4 regions of the Brevibacillus sp. GCM10020057 genome follow, and region 3 is predicted to be linked to each of the others. Evidence: riboswitches for the same ligand, from Rfam matches in the RefSeq annotation. Region 3 holds a riboswitch; each other region holds the start of a gene.
What was found. A riboswitch is a leader RNA that binds a small molecule or an ion and turns the genes downstream of it on or off. The one in region 3 is predicted to bind S-adenosylmethionine.

Region 1: linked by a shared signal. The riboswitch ahead of ACFSO0_RS12980 (pyridoxal phosphate-dependent aminotransferase) and the one ahead of metH (methionine synthase) in region 3 are both predicted to bind S-adenosylmethionine.
Region 2: linked by a shared signal. The riboswitch ahead of ACFSO0_RS11635 (sugar ABC transporter substrate-binding protein) and the one ahead of metH (methionine synthase) in region 3 are both predicted to bind S-adenosylmethionine.
Region 4: linked by a shared signal. The riboswitch ahead of ACFSO0_RS13995 (aminotransferase class I/II-fold pyridoxal phosphate-dependent enzyme) and the one ahead of metH (methionine synthase) in region 3 are both predicted to bind S-adenosylmethionine.

Annotation. Positions count from the first base shown of each region.
Region 1 is NZ_JBHUJW010000041.1:212,008-216,306, forward strand. Features, by position in the region: gene ACFSO0_RS12965 (MFS transporter) at 1-492, shown strand, start outside; gene ACFSO0_RS12970 (DMT family transporter) at 646-1,545, shown strand; gene ACFSO0_RS12975 (hypothetical protein) at 1,565-1,702, shown strand; SAM riboswitch class I at 1,754-1,869, shown strand; gene ACFSO0_RS12980 (pyridoxal phosphate-dependent aminotransferase) at 1,970-3,148, shown strand; gene ACFSO0_RS12985 (hypothetical protein) at 3,355-3,825, shown strand; gene ACFSO0_RS12990 (aminotransferase-like domain-containing protein) at 4,012-4,299, shown strand, end outside.
Region 2 is NZ_JBHUJW010000037.1:5,041-9,339, forward strand. Features, by position in the region: gene ACFSO0_RS11630 (sugar ABC transporter ATP-binding protein) at 1-390, opposite strand, end outside; gene ACFSO0_RS11635 (sugar ABC transporter substrate-binding protein) at 464-1,483, opposite strand; SAM riboswitch class I at 1,590-1,710, opposite strand; gene ACFSO0_RS11640 (ATP-binding protein) at 1,902-3,155, shown strand; gene ACFSO0_RS11645 (SagB family peptide dehydrogenase) at 3,337-4,299, opposite strand, start outside.
Region 3 is NZ_JBHUJW010000043.1:1,049,000-1,053,298, reverse strand. Features, by position in the region: gene argS (arginine--tRNA ligase) at 1-186, opposite strand, end outside; gene ACFSO0_RS18900 (hypothetical protein) at 532-1,026, opposite strand; gene ACFSO0_RS18895 (YjcZ family sporulation protein) at 1,317-1,418, opposite strand; SAM riboswitch class I at 1,633-1,733, shown strand; gene metH (methionine synthase) at 1,867-4,299, shown strand, end outside.
Region 4 is NZ_JBHUJW010000043.1:77,502-81,800, reverse strand. Features, by position in the region: gene ACFSO0_RS14000 (aminotransferase class I/II-fold pyridoxal phosphate-dependent enzyme) at 1-254, opposite strand, end outside; gene ACFSO0_RS13995 (aminotransferase class I/II-fold pyridoxal phosphate-dependent enzyme) at 251-1,414, opposite strand; SAM riboswitch class I at 1,509-1,628, opposite strand; gene ACFSO0_RS13990 (pyridoxamine 5'-phosphate oxidase family protein) at 1,716-2,174, opposite strand; gene ACFSO0_RS13985 (DUF5665 domain-containing protein) at 2,319-2,648, shown strand; gene ACFSO0_RS13980 (hypothetical protein) at 2,655-4,055, opposite strand; gene ACFSO0_RS13975 (hypothetical protein) at 4,237-4,299, opposite strand, start outside.

The DNA of each region.
Region 1 (4,299 bases), on a different contig from region 3:
ATTTCCTTGCGCCAATACAGCCTGCTCTGGACGTTGAACGGAGGGCTCATCCTGTTCGGGCAGCCGCTGATCGCGTGGATCATCAGGCGCCTCGCCCGAACGCTGCGTGCACAGTTGCTGCTGGGGACGTATGTGTTCGCCTTGTCGATGCTGATTTTGTCGCAGACGACCGCCTATGCCGGTTTTGTCGCGGCCATGTTCGTGATGACGATCGGCGAAATGCTCGTCTGGCCTGCCGTCCCGACCGTAGCGGCAGAGTTCACGCCACAAGGACGGGAAGGCTTCATCCAGGGGCTGGTATCCGGCACCGGCTCGGCAGGCCGCATGCTCGGTCCGCTGCTCGGGGCTTTCATCTTCCAGACGTTCCAGGCGCAGGGGCTGCTGTACATCATGGCTGGATTGTCCCTTTTGTCCGTTGCCTTTTTCGTTCTGCAAGGCTCCATGCAAAAGCGCGGCAAACGAAGGGGCATCCAGGCGACGATCGAAAAATAGAGCAGCGAAAAGGCGCCCGGCTTGTGCCTTTTGCCCAGATGAGAAGGCAAGTGCAGCAACCGGCAAACTTCGATAGCCGTGGAATCTTTGGCCTGCTAGAATACAAGCATGGCATTGCTGTGCATGCAGAATACGAAGAGGGAAGGGATTTGTGTGTCGCGGTCGTTGGTTCTGGTTTTGACGATGCTCAGCCTGATTTGGGGCGGGTCGTTTTTCTTTATGAAAATATTGCTCCACGAGTTCGGTCCCTGGACGATTGCCTTTCTGCGCTCGGCGCTCGGCCTGATCACGATCACCATCGTCATGCTCATCCTGAAAAAGCCGCTGGAACTGAAGCGGATCGCCTGGGGCCCGATGGTGAGGATGGCCTTGATCAATACGGCAATTCCCTGGGCGTTCATCGCCTTCAGCGAGACGCGGGTGACGAGCACAATGGCATCGGTCCTGAATGCGACGACACCGCTCTGGACGCTGGCGATCGGGATTCTGTTCTTCAAAGCCGCGGTCGGTCGCATGCAGTGGCTGGGGATGCTCATCGGCTTTTGCGGAATCATCGTCCTGCTCGACGTGAACCCTGTCTCCATCGTCTCCGTCGATGTGCTCGGCTTTCTATGCATGATGGCAGCGACCTGCTGTTATGCGGTCGGCGGGCAGTTGTCCAGGCGGCTGCCGGGCAACTTGTCTGCTTACCAGATCACGTTCGGCACCTTGCTTAGCTCTACGCTCGGCAGCGGGAGCGTTGCGTTGATGACAGAATCCTGTTCCTTCACCGCCTTCACTTCGGGCAGTACCCTTGGGGCCTTGGCGGGGATCGGCGTGTTTGGCTCCGGCATCGCGTATATTTTGTACTACTACCTGGTGCAAAAGGGCGGGCCGGAGATTGCGTCTCTCGTGACCTATCTGGTGCCGGTCACCGCCTTTGTCTGGGGCTATGCGCTGTTGCATGAAGCCATTACGTGGAACCTCATGGCAGGCATGGTCTTTATTGTGGGCGGCGTATTTTTGACGGGCAGACGGGAGAAGCCGAAAACGCAAGCGACTGTGGAGACGTAAAGGGGAAAGCAGGCTGCAGATGTCAGGCAGCCTGTTTTTTTGTCTGGAAGGCTATTCCACCGCGAAGATGCGGGCAAGGCTGCTCGTCCTGGCGCTCGCAGATGCTGCTGCACGATGGGGCGATGGTGCAAATGCAGCAAGCATCTTGACACGCTGATACGGCTCAAGTAGTATGAAGAAGATTCAAAACATTATATTCCGTGTACTTTACTTATGCAGAGAGGTGGAGGGACTGGCCCGATGAAGCCCGGCAGCGGATCTGTTTGCCCCGGCGGCAAAAGATGCTGTGCCAATTCCAGCAGGAGTATTCCTGGCAGATAAGGACGTGACGAAGCTGATCTACCCCTTTTTCTGTAAGGAAAAGGGGTTTTTGTTGCTCATATCGCGCTACCTGCATTACCCGACAGAAAGGAAATGAAGACAGATGCGTATTCAACCCTCTGACATGATCGAGCGGCTGCCGACACAGTTTTTTGCCACGCTGGTAGCGAAAGTAAACAAAGTGATCGCAGCCGGGCACGACGTCATCAATCTCGGCCAAGGCAATCCCGATTTGCCGACTCCCCCGCATATTGTAGAAGAATTGCAGGCAGCCGCCGCGCTCCCGCTGCATCATAAATATCCGCCGTTCAGCGGCCGCCTGGAGCTGAAGCAGGCAGTCGCGCATTGGTACAAGCAAGAATTCGACGTCGATCTCGATCCGGAAGAAGAAGTCGCCATCCTGTTCGGCAGCAAGACGGGCTTGGTGGAAATCTGCCAGGTGCTGATGAACCAGGGCGATGTGGCGCTGGTTCCGGACCCCGGCTATCCGGACTACTGGTCCGGCGTGGCTGTCGTGGACGGGCGCATGGTCATGATGCCGCTTCGTGCTGAAAACGGGTTTTTGCCGAACTACGGCCAGATCGCCCAGGCAGATCTGGAGCGTGCGAAGCTGATGTTCCTCAACTACCCGAACAATCCTACCGCCGTCAATGCTCCGATTGAATTTTTCGAGGAGACGATTCGCTTCGCCCGCAAAAACGAAATCGTCGTCTGCCACGACTTCGCCTACGGAGCGATCAGCTATGACGGCAAGAAGCCGGTCAGCTTCATGCAAGTGCCGGGGGCAAAAGAAGTCGGCGTCGAGTTTTACACGTTGTCCAAGACGTACAACATGGCAGGCTGGCGCGTCGGCGCGATGGTCGGCAACCGCGAGCTGGTGCGGTTGATTAACCTGATCCAGGACCACTACTTCGTGAGCCTGTTCGGAGCCGTGCAGATGGCCGCCGTCAAAGCCATGGCCGGATCGCAGCAGTGCGTCCGCGATCTCGTCGCGGTGTATGAGAGCCGGCGCAACGCTCTGTTTACCAACCTGCACCGCATCGGCTGGCAGGCGCAGCCCTCCCAAGGCTCCTTTTTCGCCTGGCTCCCGGTTCCGAGCGGCTTTACGTCCGTCGAATTTTCCGATTTGCTGCTGGAAAAAGCCCATGTCGTGGTAGCGCCTGGAAACGGTTTTGGCCCGACCGGCGAAGGCTACGTGCGCGCCGCCCTGCTGTCCGATGAAGCGCGTCTGGCAGAGGCTGTGCGCAGAATCGAGCAGCTCGGCATTTTTGCCAAAGCATAACATACAAAGGTAATACCGAAGAAACAGACCGCATTCACTGACCGATTCAGCGAGTGCGGTCTTTTCTTGCAGGACGAAAAGCGCAGCCAGAGTCACTATCAATAAAAATCATTCTCATTATTGACAGATAATGATTTTCATTATAGGATAGGAATTGCCGATGATAATTAGTCTCAATGACAACTTGGGCAAAACGGGAGGGTACCATGCGCTATCAGATTAACGGCTACACGGATATGTATACGGTGATCGCCAACGAGCGGAAGATAGGCGGGGCCATAGAAGCCAGCTCGATCCGGCTGCGTACGGGAGAAGTTTACGCCAATGCGGTACTCACTCGCCTGGAAATGTCAGGTGCGCATTTTTGCTCGATCGGTTTTGTGACGGAAGAAGGTCAGAGACTGATTGTCCACGTAGACGACATCAGCATGATTGCCGATGCTCGCCATGTCGATGTGTGCGAGCTGCGCAACGAATACATGCGGGCCGAGAAAAAGGCGGACCGTCTGAAACGGCTGAAGCGTCTGTGCGAGTTGAACGAAGGCAGCTGTACGTTGACGTTCCAGGAGGAAGCCTTGCTCCTGGCACAGGACGTGGGACTGGAAGAAGCGCATGCCCGGTTCGACCTGTCGTTCCTGCCGCAAGCAGAGAAATCGCGAGTTGTGCGGATCGCGTAGAGATCGCTTTCCATGAACAGATACATAGCCTCTTTCCCATGCGGAAAGGGGTTTTTCGTTTTCGGCAGCGGAATCGAACAGCCGCTCGACATAGCTAAAACCTATTCCCCCATAGCAAGCGAGCATTGGACATTGCTTGTCGGCAGTGATAAAACAAGATTAAACAAAATCAAGGGGGAACGGAACATGGAGTATTCATTTTCAAAATCAGTCGAAGCATTATCCTCCTCGGCGGTCCGGGAAATCTTGAAGCTGACACAAGGCAATCAGGTTCTCTCGCTGGCCGGGGGATTGCCGGCAGAGGATTCTTTTCCGATCGCAGAAATGCGGGAAGCGTTTGACCGCTCGTTCGATTTGGGTGCGAAGGCTCTGCAGTACGGTCTGACCGACGGCTATTTGCCGTTGCGCGAATGGGTGGCTTCCCGCATGAAGCAAAAACAGATGAATGTTGGCGTGGACAATATGCTGCTGACC
Region 2 (4,299 bases), on a different contig from region 3:
GCCGCGCAAAAGCTCCTCCGACTCCGCGTACAACTGCTGCCAGCGAATCAGGCCTGCTCCCTTCGACTGAACGAGTCTGTCGAGCAAAATGTTTTCCGCTACGCTGAGGTATGGAATCAGCGCCGTATCCACTTCCTGGTATACGCATTGGATGCCCAGCGCCTTGGCGTCCTGCGGCGATTGGATGGAGACCTGCCGTCCGTCGATGGAGATGGTGCCTCCGTCCGCCTGATAAGCACCTGTAAGAATTTTCATCAGGGTGCTTTTCCCGGCCCCGTTTGCTCCGAGCAAGGCGTGAACTTCCCCTGCCTTCACCTCGAAGCTGACGCTTTTAAGTGCAGGCACACCGGAAAACTGCTTCTCGATTCCTTGCATGCGCAATACAGACATTATGTACACCCCCTATAGAAAGGAAGATTCCCGTTGAGCGTTCAACGGGAATAGCCAACCATCCGATCCGAGCTTACTTGCCCCAGTCTTTTACGTATTGGGGAAGATCAGCCATCGTCACTTTTTTGTCCTTTGGCAAATCTTCTTGTTTCACGAGCACAGGGTTCAGGTTGACCAGATCAGGCACTTGTTCCCCTTTGATCTTTTTGAACACGGTCTCAGCCTGCAGGCGGCCGATATTGGACGGGTCTACCGCTGCCGTTGCAGCCCAAGGAGAATTCGCTTCCTGGATCATTTGCAGGTCTTCGTCGCTCAAGTCAATGGAATACACTTTGATCTCCGTGCGTCCCGCTTGCTGGATCGCGCGGGTCGCACCTTTGGCGAATTCGTCCCATGATGCCCAGACTGCAGTGATGTCGCCCTTGTTCGGATATTTTTTCAGAATCGCTTCCATTTGCGATTGCGTGTCAAGGGCCGTGTTGTTGGTCGCCGATCCGAACGCCGCGATTTCTTTAATATCCGGGTATTTTTTCTGGAACGCCTCATAGGTGATCTGGCGCTTTTCCATCGGCGCAAAGCCCGCAACCCAGATTTTCACGATGTTTCCTTTGCCGCCGCCGTCCGCAGCCAGTTTTTCCAGGCTAAGTTCAGCCAGCTTCTGGTCATCCTGGGCAACTGTCGGAACGCCCGGGATACTGATGTCGGTGTCGAACAGGACGACCGGGATCTTTTTGTCTACGGCCTTTTGCGTACCTTGCTGCAGCGCTTCTGCTGTACCGTGGTCGATCAGGATGCCGTCAAAGTGCTGGTTGATGGCTGCATCGAGGTTGGACGCCATTTTCGCGAGGTCGGTATCCGCGTTGAAGACAGTCAGTTCGCCGCCGTTTTTCTCCACTTCGGTCTTGACGCCGTTAATGTACTGGGCCGAGAAAGTCCCAACATTCTGCCGCATGATGAGCGCGATTTTCTTTTTCTCGCCGCCGGATGCGCCTCCGGAAGCAGCTGTTCCGGCTCCCCCGCCGTTGCCGCAGGCGGTCAGGGCGAGTGATGCTGTCAGGGCAAGTGTGACCAACAGGCCAAATTTCTTTTTCATGGTTGTTCCCCCTTGGTAATCAGCTCGTCGCAGAAAAGGGCTCGTTCTTTGCCAATGAGAAAAGCCTCTTCCCACCAGAAAGAGGCTAAAATCAGCGATTTTCCGCCTCTCATCTGTCAGGTATCGCTACCTGTTGGAGTTAGCACCTTGGCGCGGGAGAAATCCATCTCGCGTGCTAGGTTGCCGGGCTTCATAGGGCCAGTCCCTCAGCCTTCTCTGGATAAGAGTAGTAATTGTTTTCCATACGTTTGCTTGAATATATACAGACTATAATCAATGTATTTCCATCTGTCAACTAGGTTTTTTGTAAAATCCAGTTCTTTTATGGCAAATTCCCCTCCAAACTGGAAGGGATTGGCGCAGGAGATGTCGAAATTACGGGAGGTGATTGAGAGTCAGCTCGCGGTGGAGATGCTTGATGAATTTATTAAAAGATGTAATTCTTCAGCTTTTCTTTGTTCTGATTCCGTTTGTCTTCTTCAATATTTATTATCGTGACAAAATGCGAAACTACAGCCGTGCCTTCATACTTGTCACCAGTTCGATCAGCTTGTTCCTCGGCATGACTTTTGCAGCCAGTGTAAAAGAGGGCGTCATCTTTGACGTTCGGTACGTCATCATGTTTTTCGGCCTTGTTCACGGCGGTATCCGGACAGGCTTGATCCTGCTTGGCGAATTTGCCGTTTACCGGCTCTACCTGGGAGGGGAGGGAACGCTGGTCGCCCTGATCAATTCGATATGCTCCTTTTCGGTGTCTCTCCTCATGTACAAAACCTACAAGCTTACTCACCGGAAATCGTTGTTCGTCCTGATGACCGGCTTCATTTTTTCCATCAACGCCCTTGCCCTTACCTATGCTTACTTTCCCCTCTATTTTGTAAAAAACCTGACGTACCACCTGGTAGTCATCACGACGCAAAATTCTCTCGGCATCTGGATTCTGATGTCCCTGTTCAGCAAAGCGATCTCCGACAAGGAGCTTTTCATCCGGCACGCACAGAACGAAAAAATCGAAACGATGAGCCACGTCGCCGCATCCCTCGCCCACGAGGTGCGCAATCCGCTCACCGCTGTCAAAGGCTTTCTGCGCCTGATGCAGGAGAACCCGACGGACCTCGCCAAGAGCCAGCAGTACATGAATATTTGCATGGACGAAATCCAGCGGACGGAAATGATCCTCTCCGAATACCTCGCCATCTCCAAGCCGCTGACCATTCGGCACGAGAGTGTGGACGTCGTTGAGCTGCTCAAGGTCATGCGCGAGGTGATGTCGCCCTTCGCCATCCTGCACAACGTCGAGCTGGAGGTGCGCACGCCGGAGTTGTCTGTCAACATAATGGCCAATCCGGACGAAATCAAGCAGGTGCTCGTCAACTTCATCAAAAACGCGATCGAAGCCTGCGCCAATGTGCGCAAAGGACGGGTGCATCTCGCGCTGTCCGTCGAGGAAGGCAAAGCGGTCCTGGTCATCAAGGACAACGGCGTAGGAATGGACGAAGGGCAAATCAAGCGACTGGGTTCTATCTACTTTTCTACCAAGTCTAGCGGGACCGGGCTTGGGCTGACCTATTCCTACCACGTGATCCACACGCTCGGCGGGACCGTGAGCGTGAACAGCAAGCCGAACGTCGGCACGAAATTTTCCATCACGTTTCCTTATCTGGAACAATAAATCATCCCCATACCCGGCTGGCGGAGGTATGGGGATTTTCGTGCGGTGCCGGAATCCGTAAATGAGCAAAATATCGAGTCTGCCTTCGAGACGATGAAAACGTCCGACAGCCCGTTAGGCTATCGGCTCCAGCGCTCTGTTCTGCTTGCCCTCTCCCTCACGGCCAAAAACAAAAAGCCGCCTACCCGTGCAATCCTCCCTGCAGCCTGGGACGATGCCGATAAGGCCCGACCGGAATTTGGATCAGACTCGTTTCTCCCCGCGGGGTAAGCCGATAAAGCTCGTCGCAGGCGTGCGAATCGTAGCCGAGCAGCGGGTGGCCACCCAGCTCTGCGGCTGCGCTCGCCAAAAGCAGCCGCTGGACGAGCATTCCCGCCTCCATCTGCTGGATGCGGTATCCCCGATAGCCCCATAACTCCCGCAGGTGCCCGCGATCCCCCGCCACGTGGAAGCAGAGCGGCACTTGCAGCAGGTTTACATTATCCAGCGACATGGCGTATTGCAGCCGCAGCCGGTGATCTCCCGTCCGGACCGCGCAAAGTGCATGTACTGCCGGATCGTAGCGGTATGCGCCGTCCGCGATGCCATCTACGCAATGCAGGCAGCCGTACAATTTGACACGCCAAGCAGCAGCGGACTGGTTTGCGTCCAGGTCGTTCCGATAAGAAAAGGACGCGGCCGCCTCGTGGAGCAGAGCCGAGAGCTGCAACAAGCTGATCTTGCCCATGCAAAAGTCCAGCTCTGGCGAAAAGCGCCTCCTGCAAGCGGCGGCCATGTCGTACGCCATTCTTGGCACGCGTGGCAGCGCGATGGTCTCCCCTGCACGGGAGTCCGCGTCCGCAGTCGCTTCCTGCGTACGGAACGAGCGCGGTGACTCCAGCTGCGCCGCTGCGTTTATGCGAATCAGCTGCGGATACGGTTTGATCGTTCGCGAGCGGACGTAGTGTTCGTGCGCCAGTGCGGGCAGCTGCCGACACAACTCATCGGCAGTCGCTCCCGCTCCTTCGCCGCCGCTGCTCTGCCACGCGCGCCCGCCGCGATCAACCGACAGCGGCAGGACAGCGTAGACGCTCTCCTCCTGTTCCGACAGCCCGAGCAAATGATGGACCGCCCGATCGAGAAACTGGAAGTACACGCCCGTTTC
Region 3 (4,299 bases):
GGCGATCATCGGCGGGGCTTTGCGCAATGCTTTCGCCAATTGGAAACAAGGGAAGGCAATATCTCCCATTGCCGGATTCGGCGGCGTTTCCAGCATGCCGTAGACCGTATCTTTCGGGAAGTTTTCCACGCCCTGCTGTGCGAGCGCAGCGGCGATTTTTTCCGCCACCAGATGTTTGTAGCTCATGTGAATCCCCTTTCTCATTGAAAAGATGGAGTGCCCAAATAAAAAACCTCTGCGTCTCCTGTAAGAAAGAGACGAGAGGTTGTGCTCCCGCGGTGCCACTCCTGTTGTTTTTGCGCCAGGCAAAAACCGCTTTGTCTGCTGTATCGGGCAGTCCCGGCGAAACCTTACGCAATCTGCCAGGTTGCAGATCTTCAGGCCGCTTCTCCGAGGTGCGCTTCCCCGCATGGTCTGGCGTCGGGCTTGCACCGTCCCCGACTCGCTTGTGCCGTTTCCATGAGGTACTCTCCTCATCAACGAATCAACTATTCATTAGCATTATAGCTGGTGAGCTGCTTATTGTGCAACTCACTCCTCCGGTTTTTTCAAAATCTTGTCCAGTTCGGAGAAGTAAGCCCGGGTCAGCTTTTCCCTTTCCTCGGCGCTCTGGTTTTCCGCATTCATCCACTGCTGCTTGAACAGCTCCAACTGCTGCAGCATGGCGAGCTCGGCTGCCGCATCTTCTTCCAGGTCGTAATTCTCCGACGGATCGAAGGGAATCAGGCGGTTGTCGTTGCCGCTGCGCAGGTACGAGCGGCGCCAATGGTCGGGAAACCGATACTCCTGTTCGCCAAACATCAGCCCGAGCACATCGTCTGAATCAAGCGGCATAAAGTGATCGTAGTCATCCCGCCGCCCGCCTTCGGACAGGTTGATATGGGACAGGAAATAGCGCAAGAAATGTTCGCCCGACTCCCGGTGCTTTACGATGGAGTATGTCTCAAATTCGCTGGTCTCAAGCTGCTTGATCGTCTCCAGACAGGATAAAAATTCGTCTTTTTCACGCGCCTCGAGTGTATCCACATGGGTTCGCTCCTTTAGTATTGCCAAGCGCCGAGGCTTTACGCCAAACGCTAACGTGCCTCGCTTGCCATTTCTTATCCCTTCAGTATAGCAAAGGAAGGGAGGGGTGACAACGAACGGGGAAGAAGGAAACGCAAAAGGAGCCTAGAGGAAATTCCAGGCTCTTTGCCACGTAGGGGAATTCATAAGCGAGGGCGTTCATCCATTCCGGGGCGCATGGGAGCGAGCCGCTTCAACTGCGGCCGCTCATCCATGAGCCTTGCATTGTAGCGTTTTTCTATCCACCGTCATTAGCAGTCTTCAGAGCACCCAACGATGACCAGCAGGATAAACAGTACGAGCACCAATGCGAAGCTGTCACCAAAAAAACCGCCGCAGAAAGATGTACTCATGTTTGTTTTCCCCCTCCTTTCCGTTATGCTCTAGTCTATACACGGACGTACAGAATGGCGTGGGCGAATGACCAGTTCCTGCAAAAATGGGCGCGATGGAGTCGGATAAAAGCAAATAGTAGACAAAATCTCAATTGACGCGAAGTCAGGGGGGTGTTAAGATACTTGCAAATGTGATCGAGCTTTTTCAAAACAATCGCATAACGATGTACAACTCTTATCCAGAGAGGCAGAGGGACTGGCCTGATGAAGCCTCGGCAACCGGTTAAAATCCGGTGCCAATTCCAGCAAAGCTACGGCTTTGAAAGATGAGAGGATGACTTTTGCGCTTCTGTATCCCGCGGACAAATCCTCTTCTTTCTTCAAAGAAGGGGATTTTTTTGTACCCACATCTCGTTCACTGACATGTACGACAGGGCTTAAAAAAAAGCCAAGAAGGAGCAAGCTGATGAAACCAACCTTTCGCGAGCAGCTTTCCCGAAAAATTCTGATTCTCGACGGAGCAATGGGAACCATGCTGCAACAGGCAAATCTGACGGCTGACGATTTTGGCGGCGAGGAGTACGACGGCTGTAACGAGCTGTTGAATTTGACGAGACCCGATGTGATCCGCTCCATCCACGAAAAGTATCTGGAGGCAGGAGCCGACATTATCGAGACCAATACGTTTGGAGCCACCTCGGTAGTCCTGGCCGAATACAACGTGGCAGACAAAGACATGGAAATCAACATCGCCGCGACAAAGCTGGCGAAGGAAGCGGCGGACGCATTTTCGACACCGGAATGGCCGCGCTACGTGGCAGGCTCCATGGGGCCGACGACCAAGACCTTGTCCCTGACAGGCGGGGTCACGTTCGAGGAGCTGGTGGAGGCTTACTTTCGCCAGGCAAAAGGGATGATTCTGGGCGGAGCCGACGTGCTCTTGCTGGAGACCTCCCAGGATACGCTGAACGTCAAGGCGGGCGGAATCGGCATCCGCAAGGCGTTCGAGGAGCTTGGGACAGAGCTGCCCGTCATGCTCTCCGGCACGATCGAGCCGATGGGGACGACCTTGGCCGGACAGAACATCGAAGCGTTCTACTTTTCGCTGGAGCATCTCGAGCCGGTCTCGGTCGGCCTGAACTGTGCCACCGGGCCGGAATTCATGCGCGACCATCTGCGCACCTTGGCCTCGCTCGCGCAATGCGGCGTGAGCTGTTACCCGAACGCCGGGCTGCCGGATGAGAACGGCCATTACCACGAGACCCCGCAAGGACTGGCAGCGAAAATGCGCGCCTTTGCCGAGCAGGGCTGGCTGAACATCGCCGGCGGATGCTGCGGCACGACTCCGGAGCACATCCGGGCGATGGCGGAAGCGTTGAAAGACTGCAAGCCGCGCGCACAGGTCACGAGGCCGGTCAGCGCCGTCTCCGGGATCGAAGTCGTCTACGTGGAGGACGACAATCGCCCGCTGCTTGTAGGCGAGCGCACGAACGTCATCGGGTCGAAAAAATTCCGCGACCTCATCGCGGCAGGCCAGTACGAGGAAGCGTCTGACATCGCGCGCGCGCAGGTGAAGCGAGGCGCACAGGTCATCGACATCTGCCTGGCCGATCCGGACCGTGACGAGTATGCAGATATGGAGAATTTTTTGCAGTATGTTGTGAAAAAAGTGAAAGCGCCGCTGATGATCGACTCCACCGATGCGAAGGTCATGGAGTTGGGGCTGCGCTATTCCCAGGGGAAGGCGATCCTCAACTCGATCAACCTCGAGGACGGACTGGAGCGCTTCGAGGAAGTCGCGCCCTTGATCCATAAATACGGAGCTGCTGTCGTCGTCGGGACGATCGAGGAATCGGGGATGGCGACCACCCGGGAGAAGAAGCTGGAAGTGGCGAAGCGCTCCTACGACATTTTGGTCAACCAATACGGGGTGAAGCCGCAGGACATCATTTTTGACCCGCTCGTATTTCCGGTTGGAACGGGCGACGAGCAGTACATCGGCTCCGCCAGGGAAACGGTCGAGGGCATCCGCCTCATCAAACAGGCGATGCCGGAGTGCAAGACGATCCTTGGGGTCAGCAACGTCTCCTTCGGCTTGCCAGCCGCAGGTCGCGAAGTGCTCAATGCCGTGTTCCTGTACCACACGACGCTGGCTGGCCTGGACTACGCCATCGTCAATACCGAGAAGCTGGAGCGTTACGCCTCGATTCCCGAGGAAGAACGCAGGCTCGCCGAAGCGCTGCTGTTCGAGACAAGCGACGAGACGCTGGCGGCGTTCACCGAGTTTTACCGTGCCAAGAAAAAAGAAGTGCGCGTGGAAGCGTCGTCGCTGACGTTGGAAGAACGTCTGGCGCGCTACGTCGTCGAAGGCTCCAAGGACGGCCTGTTTGACGACCTGAAGCTCGCGCTGGAGAAATACGCGCCGCTCGAGATCATCAACGGTCCGCTGATGGCCGGGATGGAAGAGGTAGGGCGGCTGTTCAACGGCAACCAGCTGATCGTCGCGGAAGTGCTGCAGAGCGCCGAGGTCATGAAGGCGTCCGTGTCGTATCTGGAGCCGTTCATGGAAAAATTGGACTCGGCGGCCAAAGGAAAAATTTTGCTCGCGACCGTCAAAGGCGACGTGCACGACATCGGAAAGAACCTGGTGGAAATCATCCTGGCGAACAACGGCTACGAAGTCGTAAACCTTGGCATCAAAGTGCCGCCGGAGCAACTGATTGCGGCATGCCGCGAGGAAAAGCCGGATGCCATCGGTCTGTCGGGGCTGTTGGTAAAATCCGCACAGCAGATGGTCATTACCGCCCAAGACTTGCGTGATGCAGGGATCGACGTGCCGTTGATGGTCGGGGGGGCAGCGCTGACCCGGAAGTTTACTTCCAACCGGATCGCGCCGGAA
Region 4 (4,299 bases), 970 kb from region 3:
AAGAGCATGAATACGCTGGAGATGGCCGCCATGCCGGAAGCAAACGCAAATCCCCGCTCGCCGCCTTCCAGACCGGCGATTGCATCCTCCAGCGCCTGGCGGGTCGGATTGCCGGATCGGGCGTAATCAAAAGTGCCTGGCCGATCCAGATCGGCCTGATGAAACGTAGATGCCTGATAAATCGGTACCGACGACGCGCCCGTGACCGGATCAAAGCACGATGTACCATGCAGCACACGAGTGGCGAAGTTCATCGTACATTCCCCCCAACAGCCAGGCTCGCATCCAGCGCCGCAGACAAATCTGCGATCAGGTCGTCCGGATGCTCAATGCCGACCGACAGGCGGAGCAACCGATCGCATACGCCCACATACTCGCGGATTTCTGCAGGGATGTCTGCATGGGTCTGCGTCGCCGGGTATGTACACAGCGACTCGACGCCACCCAGACTTTCCGCAAAGGAGACGATGCGCAAATGTTTCAGGAACGGCTTAACTTGCTCCACCGATTGGACACGGAAGGAAACCATTCCGCTGAACCCGCTCGCTTGCTGCTTCTGCACATCATGTCCCGGATGCTCTGCCAGTCCCGGATAGAACACTTCTGCGACCGCAGGGTGCTCGCGCAGCTTTTTGGCAATGGCAAACGCATTGGCTTCATGCCGTTCCATACGCAGGGCCAACGTTTTCAGCCCGCGAACGAGAAGCCAGCTATCTTGCGGCCCGAGTACCGCTCCGATCGAATTGTGCAAAAACCGGATTTTTTCGGACAACTCTTGCCCTTTGGTTACAATCAGGCCAGCGAGGACATCGTTGTGCCCGCCCAAATACTTCGTCGCGCTGTGCAGCACGATGTCGGCTCCCAACTCCAGCGGGCGTTGACAGTACGGAGTCATGAACGTATTGTCGACGATCGTAAGCAGACCGTGCCGCTTTGCCAGTTGCACGACTTGGCGAATATCTGTAATCTGCATCAGGGGATTGGTTGGCGTCTCGACGAAAACGGCCTTCGTCTGCGGCGTCACCGCTGCTTCTACGGACCCAAGATCGCGCAAATCCACGTAGCTGAAGGTCAGCCCGTAGCGTGACAACACTTGCTCAAACAGCCGATACGTTCCGCCGTACAAGTCGAGGGAGACAATAAGGTGGTCTCCCTGGGAAAACAACCCCATGACCGTATGGATGGCAGCCATCCCGGAAGCGCACGCGAACCCGGCGTCTCCGGATTCTGCGCTTGCAATCGTCTCTTCCAATACGCTGCGTGTCGGGTTTGCCGTCCGCGAGTAATCAAACCCGGTGCTCTCTCCCAAGGTAGGATGGCGGTAAGCTGTCGAGAAGTAGACCGGGAAGTTGACGGCCCCCGTTTTTTCGTCTTTTCCTACTCCTGCCTGAACCAGTTTTGTCTCCAAATGCATATGATTTCTCTCCCTCCATTCGTGTGCGAGGGGCATGAAAAAAGCCCCCTTTCCTCTGAAAGAAGGCTTTGTTTACGTCGCCGTAAGCAAGACCTTCTCATCTTTCAGAGTTACATAACTCTGCAGGAATTAGCACCATTATCTTCCTGTAACTGTACAGGTGATTGGTTGCCGGGCATCATCGGGCCAGTCCCTCCGCCTCTCTGGATAAGAAGTTTGCTATTCAATTTAATTGATCCTAATAATAAGGGATGGGTTGCTGCTTTGTCAACGGGAATTTCCGCCGTGCGAACAGGCGCTTTCAGCGGGCGTTTCTCAACGCTTCCATCACCTGATTGTCCAGCTTGGCAGCCGCATTTTTGTCGTATGTCTTTTCGTACTGCGGCTCCGCTGAAATGCGAGAGCCGTAAAACATGATGTCCCTGACTGCGTCGATGGCGATCTCGACCATGGCCAGCTTCAAGGGGACACCTTCCAGCCGCTCGGTTTTCAAGGCCGCGCGACCGTAGATGGCATAGGAGGAACCCGCGCCGATCAGATGCAGGACGACTTGCGGCTCCTTGGCGATGTTCGTCAAAATTCGCGACCGGTTGTCCACAGCAAAACGGATCGACTCGACTGTAGGAGCAAACGTCCACGACAAGGAACTGAGCGAAGGCGAACCCGACTCATGGTCTATGGTAGCCAGTGTCACAAAGCGCTCTTTTTGCAAGAGTCCAAACAATTCTTCCGACAGGGATCGGGAAACGGTTTCAGCCATTTACGATGCCTCCTTGTGTACGTTTCGTACGTTTATTGTACCCATCTGCGCAAGGATAGGCAAACATTTCCTCGGGCGCTTGCTCCGCGCACTGTTTTTCCCTAAACTGGTAGAAAAAGACGACCGTGAAACGGAGGTTTGTCGATGTCTCCCACCGACCGTTTGCTCACACAGATCGACGAGCTTTTGCAGGAAATCAAAGAAGTGCGCAAGCTGAACGAACGCATGGACAAAATCGCCATGTTTCTCGAAGATATTCGCCTGGCTGACATCGTCCAAAACTACACAGCCCCGCGCAAGCTGCTCTGGATCAACTTCCTCGCAGGTCTTGCCCGGGGTCTTGGGCTGACAATCGGAACCGCCATCGTGCTCGCTTTGCTCGGCTCCCTCTTGTCTCAGTTTTTATCCATTCCGATCATCGGCGATTACATCCGCGATCTCGTCGAATACTTGCAGTCGTACAACCAGCCGTAACGATTCCTAGTCGTCGTTGCGGTCTTTCCCTTTGTCGTCCTTGTCTTTTTTGTCATCGTCGCGCTTGTCGTCTTTCCCGCCTTGGGTCCACCATTCACCGTGCTTTTTCCAAAAGCCGTACGCATTGCCGTTTGGCAAATGTTTCTTTTTGTTCTCCAGCTTTTCGCTCGCCTCGCTCTCCCATTGCTTCAGCGCATCGGTAACCGCCTTGGAGATGGAGGCCGTCATGTCAATCTGCTTCACAAGCTTGTCGCCTGCATAGAGTTCGAGGTGGACTCCTTTGAGATCAGTGTTACGATTTTTCAAAGAGAACTTCCAGGAATACTCTCCTTTAGCGCCGATCTTCACTTCCTGCTTTTTGCCATCCGGTCCGGTAATCATCAGCTTGACGCCGCTGTTTTTCGACCAGCCGACGACGGTTCCTTTCAGTTGTATGTTGAAGGCTTTCGGGTCGAATGCCGCCGTTCCCGTAATGGCGTACGTGTTTGGCACTTCCTTGACCGGCGCGTTGATAACCTTGACATCGATGCTGTCTGCGTCGCGTTTTTCCCCGTCCTCGAACACTTCGACTGCTGCTTTTGCATTCGCTGCTTCCTTGACGTTTTTCAGGGTTACACTGAAGATGCCCACGCCATCCCACAGCTTTTTGACGCTCGCCTCTCCATTGACGCCGTTGTAAGTCACGGTCACTTTGTCAGCGTCCAGCTTGACGATCCCTTTGATTTTCAGCTCGCCCTTTTTCGCATCCAGCACTGCTGCGCTATGGATGATCAGGTGCGCTGCTTCTTCCGCTTGCGAGATGACCTTCACCTTTTCGCTGTCCACCAGCGTGCTGCCCGCGTAGGCTTCCACGGTAACGTACGGGTCCGTCGACATATCCTGCGCGGCAAAGCTGACGGTAAACGAATGCTCGCTCGTCGGCACGACTTCGATGTGATCGCCGGTCGGCTTTTTCACGATGACTTTGGTGACGTCCTCGGTCACAATTCCTTTGATATACACTTTGTTGCTTTTCGTCTGCGCATTGACGCTCACGATCTCTTCTTTTTCATCCGTAAAGCGGACTTCCAGCCAGATGTCGCTGTAATACTGGTTGTAGACCCGCTCCCACTCTTCCTTGTTTTCTTCCATATATGTCTGCAGTTTGGTGTCGAGCTTCAATTCATCCACGATGATGTACAGATGCTCCGCCTGCGTCTTGAGCAGCATGTTCAACGTTTCCGGATCATTTTGGGCCAACTCCTTCAGGTTGTAGCGCGTGACTTGCTTGCCTTCCTCGTTCATGACGACCTTGGTCGCGCTCGGCGAAGCAAACGAGCTCGCATCCGCGAAAATCGGTGTCAATCCTCCCATGATGGCAGTCGCAGCAACAACCGCGAGCACAGGCTTTGTCATTATTTTTTTCAAGACCGTTCCCCTCTTTCTTGCCAGTAATCCCCTGCTTGACCGGGGCATCCTTACAGACGGCAGATCAGGGGAATAGGTTGCACCTGCCGCAAAACCGCATCTTTGTACCTACTGCGGCTGCCTCTCCAAGCAAAAAGGCCTCCCCCTCCTCCGTACGGTCCGGAAGCTGGAAAAGCCTTTCTCACTGATTGTATTTGGGCTCGTTCTCGATCGCTTGCAGCAACGACTCTACCGCCTCGGCAGG